Regions from separate parts of the Alteromonas sp. ABH4_452 genome, predicted to be linked through region 2. Evidence: predicted binding sites of a transcription regulator. Region 2 holds the regulator's gene; the other holds the start of a gene.

Region 1 (4,428 bases), 1.1 Mb from region 2:
ATCTTTCTCTGGTGCATATTTGTTTAGCGAAGACTGTGTAGGCATTTCCACATTAATACTAAGTCTATCAGCATAAAGACCCGCTTCTGCTTGTAGTTCTGGCGACGCATTCGGGATAGTTTTAAGGTGAATATATCCTTTGAACCCGTGATCAAGACGTAGCGATTTTGCAATACGTACCATGCTTTCCATAGTGATATCGGGCGAACCCACAATTCCAGAGCTTAAAAACAAACCCTCAATGTAATTGCGCTTATAAAAATTTAGGGTTAAATCTACCGTTTCTTTGACTGTAAATCGCGCCCGTTGAACATTGCTTGAAACCCTATTAATGCAATAATGGCAATCATAAATACAGTAGTTTGTCATAAGGATCTTAAGCAGCGAAACACATCTCCCATCAGGTGTGAAGCTATGGCATATTCCCGAGCCACCAGTAAGCGAACCTATACCGGTCTTTTCGGTTTTCCCAGCTTGTCGTTTACCTCCTGAACCACTGGCGCAAGACGCGTCGTACTTGGCCGCATCGGAAAGAATTTCAAGTTTTTGTATCAGTCTGTCATGCATCGCCGATGTTTACTTCCTTTAACCAATTACATTCAAGCAGCCTAGTATTTTTCACCAAATCATGGATACGGGAATTTTTTTGGCCATAGGCTACGTGGTATTGCGTTATAGCATGTATGTATATACAGTACAATTAATCACGGCGACAGAAGGGTAAGATTTAATGTTAGCCTAAGCAGGCTATGGCATAGATGCATGGGTTTATGGGCATGAATTACCAGTGATAATAAAGGTAGGTTTGCTTTTAAAAGAACTAATATGTCACTGGATTTCAAAAGCCAATATACTTAGAAAGTTCATCTCGAATATTTTCGTACTTTTCTTTGTACGGCGCTTTGAGCGTCATGTCATCAATAAGCTTAAATAAACGCTTACATTCGTTTATTAACTTCATTTCCGCCTTATCTTCTTTTATGGCTATCTGAAGAAGACATTGAAGCAAGTTAAGTGCGACACCAGTGTTAACAGGTGCGAAACCCTGAGCAAGCGCAAACGAGGCTTTAGCGCGCTCAAAGTCTTGTTGCTGGTAGTGTTGAATGCCTTCACGATTAAACTGCTGATAACTAGCAAGGCTTTTTTGTGCTTTTTGCGCTTGTGTCTTTAGCATGTAAGAACTATTTTGGTCGAGTTCTTCACCTCTCGATGAAAGTAGAGAATTCAACTGCAGCGCGTCGTCGAACTCTCCTAGTTTGTACATAACGTTAATGCTATCTGGAATAAACGCTGTAGGTACTTCTACGTATTTATCATCAAGCTGTATTTGCGATGTATTCAGATGACGCTTTGCATCAATGAGTTTCCCATCAATTGCGCTTATTCTTGCATTTACAATATTGCCAAATATTTCTACGTCGAACTCCCTGTCGATTCTATATAGGTGCTCATCGAACTTACCTCGCTGTAACGTAAGTAAAGCTTCTTGCTGATACTTATTGCGCTGGCTTTTGTCATCAGCTGATTCAGCAACATCAAGTAGGCTGCGTATCATTGTGCACCAATGTAAGCTTGCTTTGTGCACAGTGCGTTTTGATAGGTTCCAAATTGCTTGGCTAGAGTTGGCTGCTAGCACTAAATCGTCATTTTCCCGACCAATTTCACAAGCCTTAAAATGACGAGGTAATGAAAAGGGCGACAGCTTGATAGCTTCCTTAATTGCATCTAAGGCTTTTTCACCCGCTTCCAAGGCGTGGTGTGCTTGCGCAAGAATATCATGAGCATCAGCATTGAAACGGTTGCGTTTTAACGTTTTCTTGGCAATGGATATCGCTTTTTCATAATCGTTCAACAGCAAGTAGGTTCTACCTATTGCTATTTGTGCCCATAGTACAGGTCTACCTTCGATATACTCTTTTAATACATCTAGAGCTTTTTGAGGTTGAGAGATGCGCCAATAGAGTTCAACTAGCAGTTGTTCACAGTGTCCTTTGTAGTGCTGGGGGTTTTCTAAAAGAGTCTCAATATGATCTACAGCGCTATTGTATTCACCTTGCTCTATTAAGTTGAACGCTTGCTGAAGAAATTGTCGTTTTTGCCATGCACGAACAATGCGAGACTTTAACTGTACTTGTGAGAAGGGCTTTATTAGAAAATCGTCTGGGCGGCGTTCAATACTGCCAAGCACAACCGGTCGAGCACTATCAGCACTGATAAGAATAAATACTGAGGTGGGGTTAATAAGCCTTCGCGTGCGCAACTCTTCTATGAGTTCATAGCCATTTTTGGTATCAGCGCCCAAGTGTAAGTCACAAATGACAATATCAAATTTATGTTTTTTACAAAGCGATACTGCCTGTTCAGCAGAAGACTTAGTCACAACATCAGACGCACCCATTGAATGCATTAGCCCTTTCAAAAGAAGAAGGAAAGGACGTTGATCCTCAACAATCAATACTTGTTTGTTGCTAAATTGCATTTCGAATCCGTGAATAAACCGGCTATCAGTAACTAGAAGTATATCTAACTTTAGAAAATAAGCTTAAGAAAAACATTATCTTGCCGACAACATACGTATATAACAACAGCATTGTGTACGTATGTCGCCAGATTTAGCCTCAGCAAATGAACAAACAACAATAGACCCCAGTATTTACTGGGAGCGAAGTGGTGTACTTGCTCGAGCGTCATCGCAGGGGGCATTGTTCTCGTTATACCTTGCAATGCAGCAACACAGCGTAGCTGAACCGTTTGAAATTGAAGCGGCAACCTCAGACGCTGACACCGCGAATAGTATAGAGGCGCAACTTGCGGCGTTAAATCACTACAGGCGACCGTCGTTGTCCGTCAGCGAAAATGAGTGGACAGACATGCATGTGCACTCAAATTTATTCGCTACTGACTATGAAAGTGCACGCCTTTTTCTTAGTATGAAACCCGCGCCGTTAGCTCAAACCGATGACGCAAAGCGCATTCCGGATGACGTTGTAGATAACTGCAGTCTAGCTACCCAGAAACGATTGAAAAAGCAGTATGACAACGCCATAAAAGAAGATAATACGTTACTTTACGATGTTATATCTTCGCAAGGCGACGTCTATGACGAGAAATATGGGAAAGATAAGCACCAAGCTACAACGCCAGACTTTTCTTCATTTGAAAATATCGCCTAGTTTTTAACGCTCAGTTTTGTTATATTCCGCGCCGCATTTTTGCACTGGTCTTACGCTCCAATCAGCAAAGGTTAAAATATGTCTAAATATATTGTATGCGCAATGTATAAATTTGTTGCGCTTGAAAACTTTAAAGAAATCCGCCAGCCGCTTCTAGAAGCTATGGAAGCAAATGGTATCAAAGGTACACTTCTTCTTGCCCACGAAGGCATTAATGGCACTGTTTCAGGTACTCGCGAGGGTATCGACGCATTGCTTGCTTATCTGAATAGCGATGAGCGTATCAATCCTATCTCTTACAAAGAATCACTTCACGACGAACAGCCGTTCTATCGCACTAAGGTGAAACTTAAAAAAGAAATAGTGACCATGGGCGTTGAAGGTATCGACCCTCGCCAAACCGTAGGTACATACGTTAAGCCTAAAGACTGGAATGCACTGATAAGCGACCCAGATGTGACGGTAATCGACACCCGAAACGGTTATGAAATAGAAATTGGTACTTTCAAGAACGCCATCGACCCTAAAACCGACACGTTTCGTGAATTCCCGGAATACGTAGAAAAAGAACTCGACCCGACAAAAAATAAAAAAGTGGCCATGTTCTGTACTGGCGGCATTCGCTGTGAAAAATCGACAGCCTATTTGAAAGAGCAGGGGTTTGAAGAGGTTTACCACTTAGAAGGCGGCATTTTACAGTATCTTGAAGATGTACCAAAAGAAGAGTCTATGTGGGAAGGCGATTGTTTTGTATTCGATAATCGCGTTGCAGTAAACCACGACCTTGAAAAGAGTCATTACGAACAGTGCTACGCGTGTCGACTTCCTATTACCGCAGAAGACAAACAGAGCGATAAATATGAGCCTGGCGTAAGCTGCCCTCATTGCTACGGCACACATACTGACGAACAAATTGCTCGCTTTAGAGAACGCGAAAAGCAGGTTCAGTTAGCGAAAGAGCGTCAGCAGGAACACGTAGGTACTGAAGCGCGTTTGACCATGGAACAAAAGCGTAAGGAAAAAGCAGAAGCTCAACGTTTACGCGCACTTAAAGCAAAAGAAAATCAGGCGTAGACAGTCAGAAAGAAGGGCGTTACACTCGTGGTTATTGCAGTTGAAATAAGGAATGCGAGTGGACACTCAACTTTCAGAATCTAAAATTGAAGAAATTAGAAAGGACTTCAGCTTTTTCGATCGTGATGGCAATGGCCAAATCGATTTACCTGAGTTCATCGAGCTTCTAACCGTAATTTCA
Region 2 (4,428 bases):
CTGCATGTTCTTTCATACCAAGAAGTGCCTGACGACAAACAAATAAAAATAGTCAGTTCGGTCGGTCAATAATCTGACACTGGGTGATTGGAGAGGTTGCAATGAAAATTAGACGTTTCTTCGGCAAAGATATGCGTGAGGCGCTAAGCCAAGTTAAAGCTGAGTTGGGCAGTGATGCAGTGATCATGTCAAATCGCAAAGTCGCTGACGGTATCGAGCTTGTAGCAGCCTACGACAAAGAGCCTGAAGCTAAGCTTTTCACGCCTAAGGCGACACCACAGACCGCTGCTAAAACGCCTGGCCAAAAGGCTGTGCCTAGCTTAAGTGAAATTATTGGCGACGATGGCCCTGATAGCTTAAAAGCCTTGCTGGAAAAGCAGCATGGTGGAAACCCAGTTGCAGGCAGTTCTGCACAACCAGCACAGCCAATGTCAGCGAACGCTAAGCACGCCAACGAAATTGCATCTCACTTAGATTTTTCAGAAGCGTTTATCGACGACCTTGAAACACAATCACCAGCACAAGATGCTATCGAGCAACAGACTTTTCCTGAGCATCAAGCGTCAAGTATGGGTGAAACTCCTGTATCCCAGTCTGCTGAACTAGCTCAAATCAAAGAAGAGTTAGCTTCACTTCGCGACGTATTGCAGTATCAAGTTGCAGACCTAATGGAAGCGAAGAACAAGCGTCAAAAACCTGTTCATCAATACTTGGTCACGCGATTAACCGATATGGGTTTGAGTAGTGCACTAGCAACTCAGCTGATTAGCTATACACCGGCTCATTACAACGAACGTGACGCGTGGGTATATCTTCTTAACCTATTGGCTAATCGCATAAATGTTACCGGAAACGATATACTAAGCTCACAAGGTGCCGTTGCATTAGTCGGGCCTACTGGTACAGGTAAAACAACCACTGTTGCAAAGTTGGCCGCCCGCTACGCGCAAAAATACGGTGCAGAATCGGTAGCTATGATAACTATTGATACGTATAGAATTGCAGCCTATGAGCAACTAGCGACATACGGAAAAATTATTGGCTGTACTGTGCGAAAAGCGCAAACTAGTGAAGAACTAGCAGATTTATTGTTCCAACTTCGTCATAAGCGACTAGTATTGATTGATACAGCAGGTTTTAGTCAGCGTGATAGTCGATTAATTAAGCAAATTAAGCAGTTCGACAATGGCCAAATGCCAAAAGTTAAAAAATATTTGGTAGCGCAAGCCAATACGCAATATCCGGCTTTGCAGAGAATCATTCAAGCGTATGACGATATTGAACTAAGTGGCTGTATTTTCACAAAGTTAGATGAGTGCTACTCTTTAGGAGAGGTACTTAGTGCAGCGGTTGAATACCAACTACCGGTTAGTTATGTCACCGATGGTCAAAAAGTGCCTGAAGACATTAAGATTGCAGAAGCGAAATCTTTAGTTTCCGCTGCTGCAAAGCTTTATAAAAAGTACGGTTTGAATCATACTAGTAGTAACAACGCAATTAAAACAGCATAAGCAGTATGATTGACGATCAAGCGAGTAGCTTAAGAAAAATGAAGCAATCACGGTTAATCAAAGTAATCGCCGTCACCGGTGGTAAAGGTGGCGTCGGTAAAACAAACATTACGCTTAACACTGCTATCGCCATGGCGAAGCAGGGCAAGCGTGTAATGGTTCTTGACGCGGACCTTGGTCTTGCAAACGTAGATGTGATGCTAGGCCTGCGAGTTGAGAAAAACCTATCTCACGTACTCTCTGGCGAGTGCACGTTGGACGAGGTTTTAGTAACAGGCCCCCACGGTATTAAGATTGCGCCCGCCACATCTGGTACGCAGTCAATGGCGGAACTCTCACCCACACAGCACGCTGGCTTGATAAGAGCGTTTAGCGAGCTGCGTTCTCAAATAGACGTATTAATAGTCGACACCGCTGCTGGCATTTCAGATATGGTATTAAGCTTTTCTAAAGCCTCCCAAGATATCATGGTGGTGGTTTGCGATGAGCCAACATCACTAACTGATGCGTATGCGCTGATAAAAATCCTTAACCGTGAGCACGGTGTTTTTCGCTTTAAAGTTGTGGCCAATATGGTTCGCGATGTGCGAGAAGGTCAGGAATTATTTAGCAAATTAAGCAAAGTGACAGGGCGTTTTCTCGATGTTGCACTAGAATTAGTGGCGACGGTGCCATTTGACGAAAATATTCGCAAAGCTGTGCGTAAGCAAACAGCTATTGTTGATGCTTTTCCAGGCTCTCCTGCAGCCGTAGCGATAACCAAGCTAGCAAACAGGGCGCTTACTTGGCCTATTCCAGCGCAGCCTGGAGGTCACTTAGAATTTTTCATTGAACAATTAGTTGCAGAAAAAGCCGTAGGAAGTCAACGTTGAACAGCAAGGCAGCCGCTTATCAACAGCAAACAGATAAATCGCAGTTAGTCGAAAGACATGCGCCCCTGGTTAAGCGTATTGCGCACCATTTGATGGCGCGCCTGCCTGCGAGTGTACTTGTTGATGACCTTATCCAATCAGGCATGATTGGTTTGTTAGAGGCTGCTCGAAACTTTGATGGGTCAAAAGGCGCAAGCTTTGAAACCTTCGCAGGTATCCGCATTCGCGGTGCCATGCTGGACGAAATACGCAAAGGTGATTGGACGCCACGTTCTGTTCACCGAAATGGTCGCGCGATAACAGAGGCGATATCTCAGGTTGAAGGTGAAACCGGGCGCGACGCACGAGATTCCGATATTGCTGACAAGCTTAATGTGAGCTTGCAGGATTATCACCAGATGCTCAATGAAGTAAATGCCGGGAAGTTGGTCGGCATTGAAGATTTAGGTGTGTCGGAAGATGTGATCACTACCGAGCAAAGTCGAGGCAGTGATGCACCGTTAGAAGATTTAATGCAGGGCGCATTTCAAAAAGCGCTGGCCCATGCAATAACGACATTACCCGAGCGAGAAGCGATTGTTCTTTCACTTTACTATGATGAAGAACTAAACTTAAGAGAAATAGGCGAGGTTCTCGACGTAAGTGAGTCGAGAGTCAGTCAAATTCATAGTCAAGCCATGTTAAAACTCAAATCACGAATGAAATCGTGGCAAGCTGACGAAGAATAGAAATTAAAAACAATTAACCCCTCAGTGGAGGCTATTTTGGACAAAAGCATGAAAATTCTCGTGGTCGATGACTTTTCAACCATGAGACGTATCATCAAAAACCTGCTTAAAGACTTGGGTTTTGCCAACATTCAGGAAGCGGATGACGGAAGCACTGCATTACCTATGTTACAACAAGGCGATTTCGACTTTGTTGTTACTGATTGGAACATGCCTGGTATGCAGGGTATAGATTTGCTCCGCGCGATTAGAGCCGATGACAAACTTAAGCATTTGCCAGTACTTATGGTGACCGCCGAAGCGAAGAAGGAACAGATCGTTGCCGCCGCCCAAGCGGGTGTGAATGGTTACGTCGTTAAACCTTTCACCGCGGCAACGCTTAAAGAAAAATTAGATAAAATATTCGAACGTTTAGGTTGATCCAGACGCTCACCAGATAAATGAGGTTTACTGGATGTCAACGAATGTAAACGTTCCAATATCGTTAGAAGAAGCAAAGCAGCTTGTCACTTTTCTCGAAGAAGGTGACAAGGCTTCAGCTAACGCACTACTTGAAGCCGTCTCAATGAAAGAAAACGTTGAGCTATTCGCTGAAGTAGGCAAGTTAACGCGTCAACTCCACGACGCATTAAACAACTTTCAAATAGACGACCGCATCAAAAATCTAGCTACAGACGATATCCCTGATGCCCAGTCCCGCCTTACCTACGTAATTGAAGAAACCGAAAAAGCTGCTAATACTACTATGGATGCCGTTGAGGCGAGTATGCCCATCGCTGAACTGCTATCGGAGCGGATCGAAAAGGTTATGCCAGAGTGGAAAAAGCTGATGAACCGCCAAATCGAGTTGGGTGAGTTTAAGGTTTTATGTGCAGACTTAGACGAATTGTTGGAAGACGGTTCGAATCAGTCGGCTAAACTTACACAGTTACTTACTGAAGTTTTGATGGCACAAGGTTATCAAGACTTGACTGGACAGGTTATTCGTCGCGTTATCGACTTGGTTAAAGAAGTCGAAGATAGCCTTGTAAACATGCTTACTATGTTTGGCGAACGGGACGGTGCAGAACAATCTAAACCTTCCAGCGTTAAGGCCGATAAGATTGATGGTGTAGAGGCAGAAGGCCCAATCATTGATGCTGACAAACGAGATGACGTCGTTTCAGGTCAAGATGATGTAGATGATCTTCTGTCTAGCTTAGGTTTTTAGGGGAGCGGGTGCATGTCGTTTGATGTTGACGAGGAAATATTACAGGACTTTCTAGTAGAAGCTGGGGAGATACTTGAACAATTACAAGAACAGCTCGTTGATCTTGA

The links. The regulator FliA, encoded in region 2, starts transcription of late flagellar genes. The targets are predictions, from matches to a motif close to CTAAAGNTNNNNNNNNNNNNGCCGATA.
Region 1: ACYX4N_RS11485 (VC2046/SO_2500 family protein) is a predicted target of FliA. The motif match lies at 2,542-2,568, and genes of this name have one in related genera.

What each region holds. Positions count from the first base shown of each region.
Region 1 is NZ_CM149973.1:2,674,895-2,679,322, reverse strand. It holds gene ACYX4N_RS11495 (putative DNA modification/repair radical SAM protein) at 1-567, opposite strand, end outside; gene ACYX4N_RS11490 (response regulator) at 839-2,479, opposite strand; gene ACYX4N_RS11485 (VC2046/SO_2500 family protein) at 2,601-3,173, shown strand; gene trhO (oxygen-dependent tRNA uridine(34) hydroxylase TrhO) at 3,252-4,247, shown strand; gene ACYX4N_RS11475 (EF-hand domain-containing protein) at 4,306-4,428, shown strand, end outside.
Region 2 is NZ_CM149973.1:3,749,528-3,753,955, reverse strand. It holds gene flhA (flagellar biosynthesis protein FlhA) at 1-72, shown strand, start outside; gene flhF (flagellar biosynthesis protein FlhF) at 102-1,511, shown strand; gene ACYX4N_RS16135 (MinD/ParA family protein) at 1,517-2,383, shown strand; gene ACYX4N_RS16130 (RNA polymerase sigma factor FliA) at 2,380-3,111, shown strand; gene cheY (chemotaxis response regulator CheY) at 3,148-3,531, shown strand; gene ACYX4N_RS16120 (protein phosphatase CheZ) at 3,566-4,321, shown strand; gene ACYX4N_RS16115 (chemotaxis protein CheA) at 4,334-4,428, shown strand, end outside.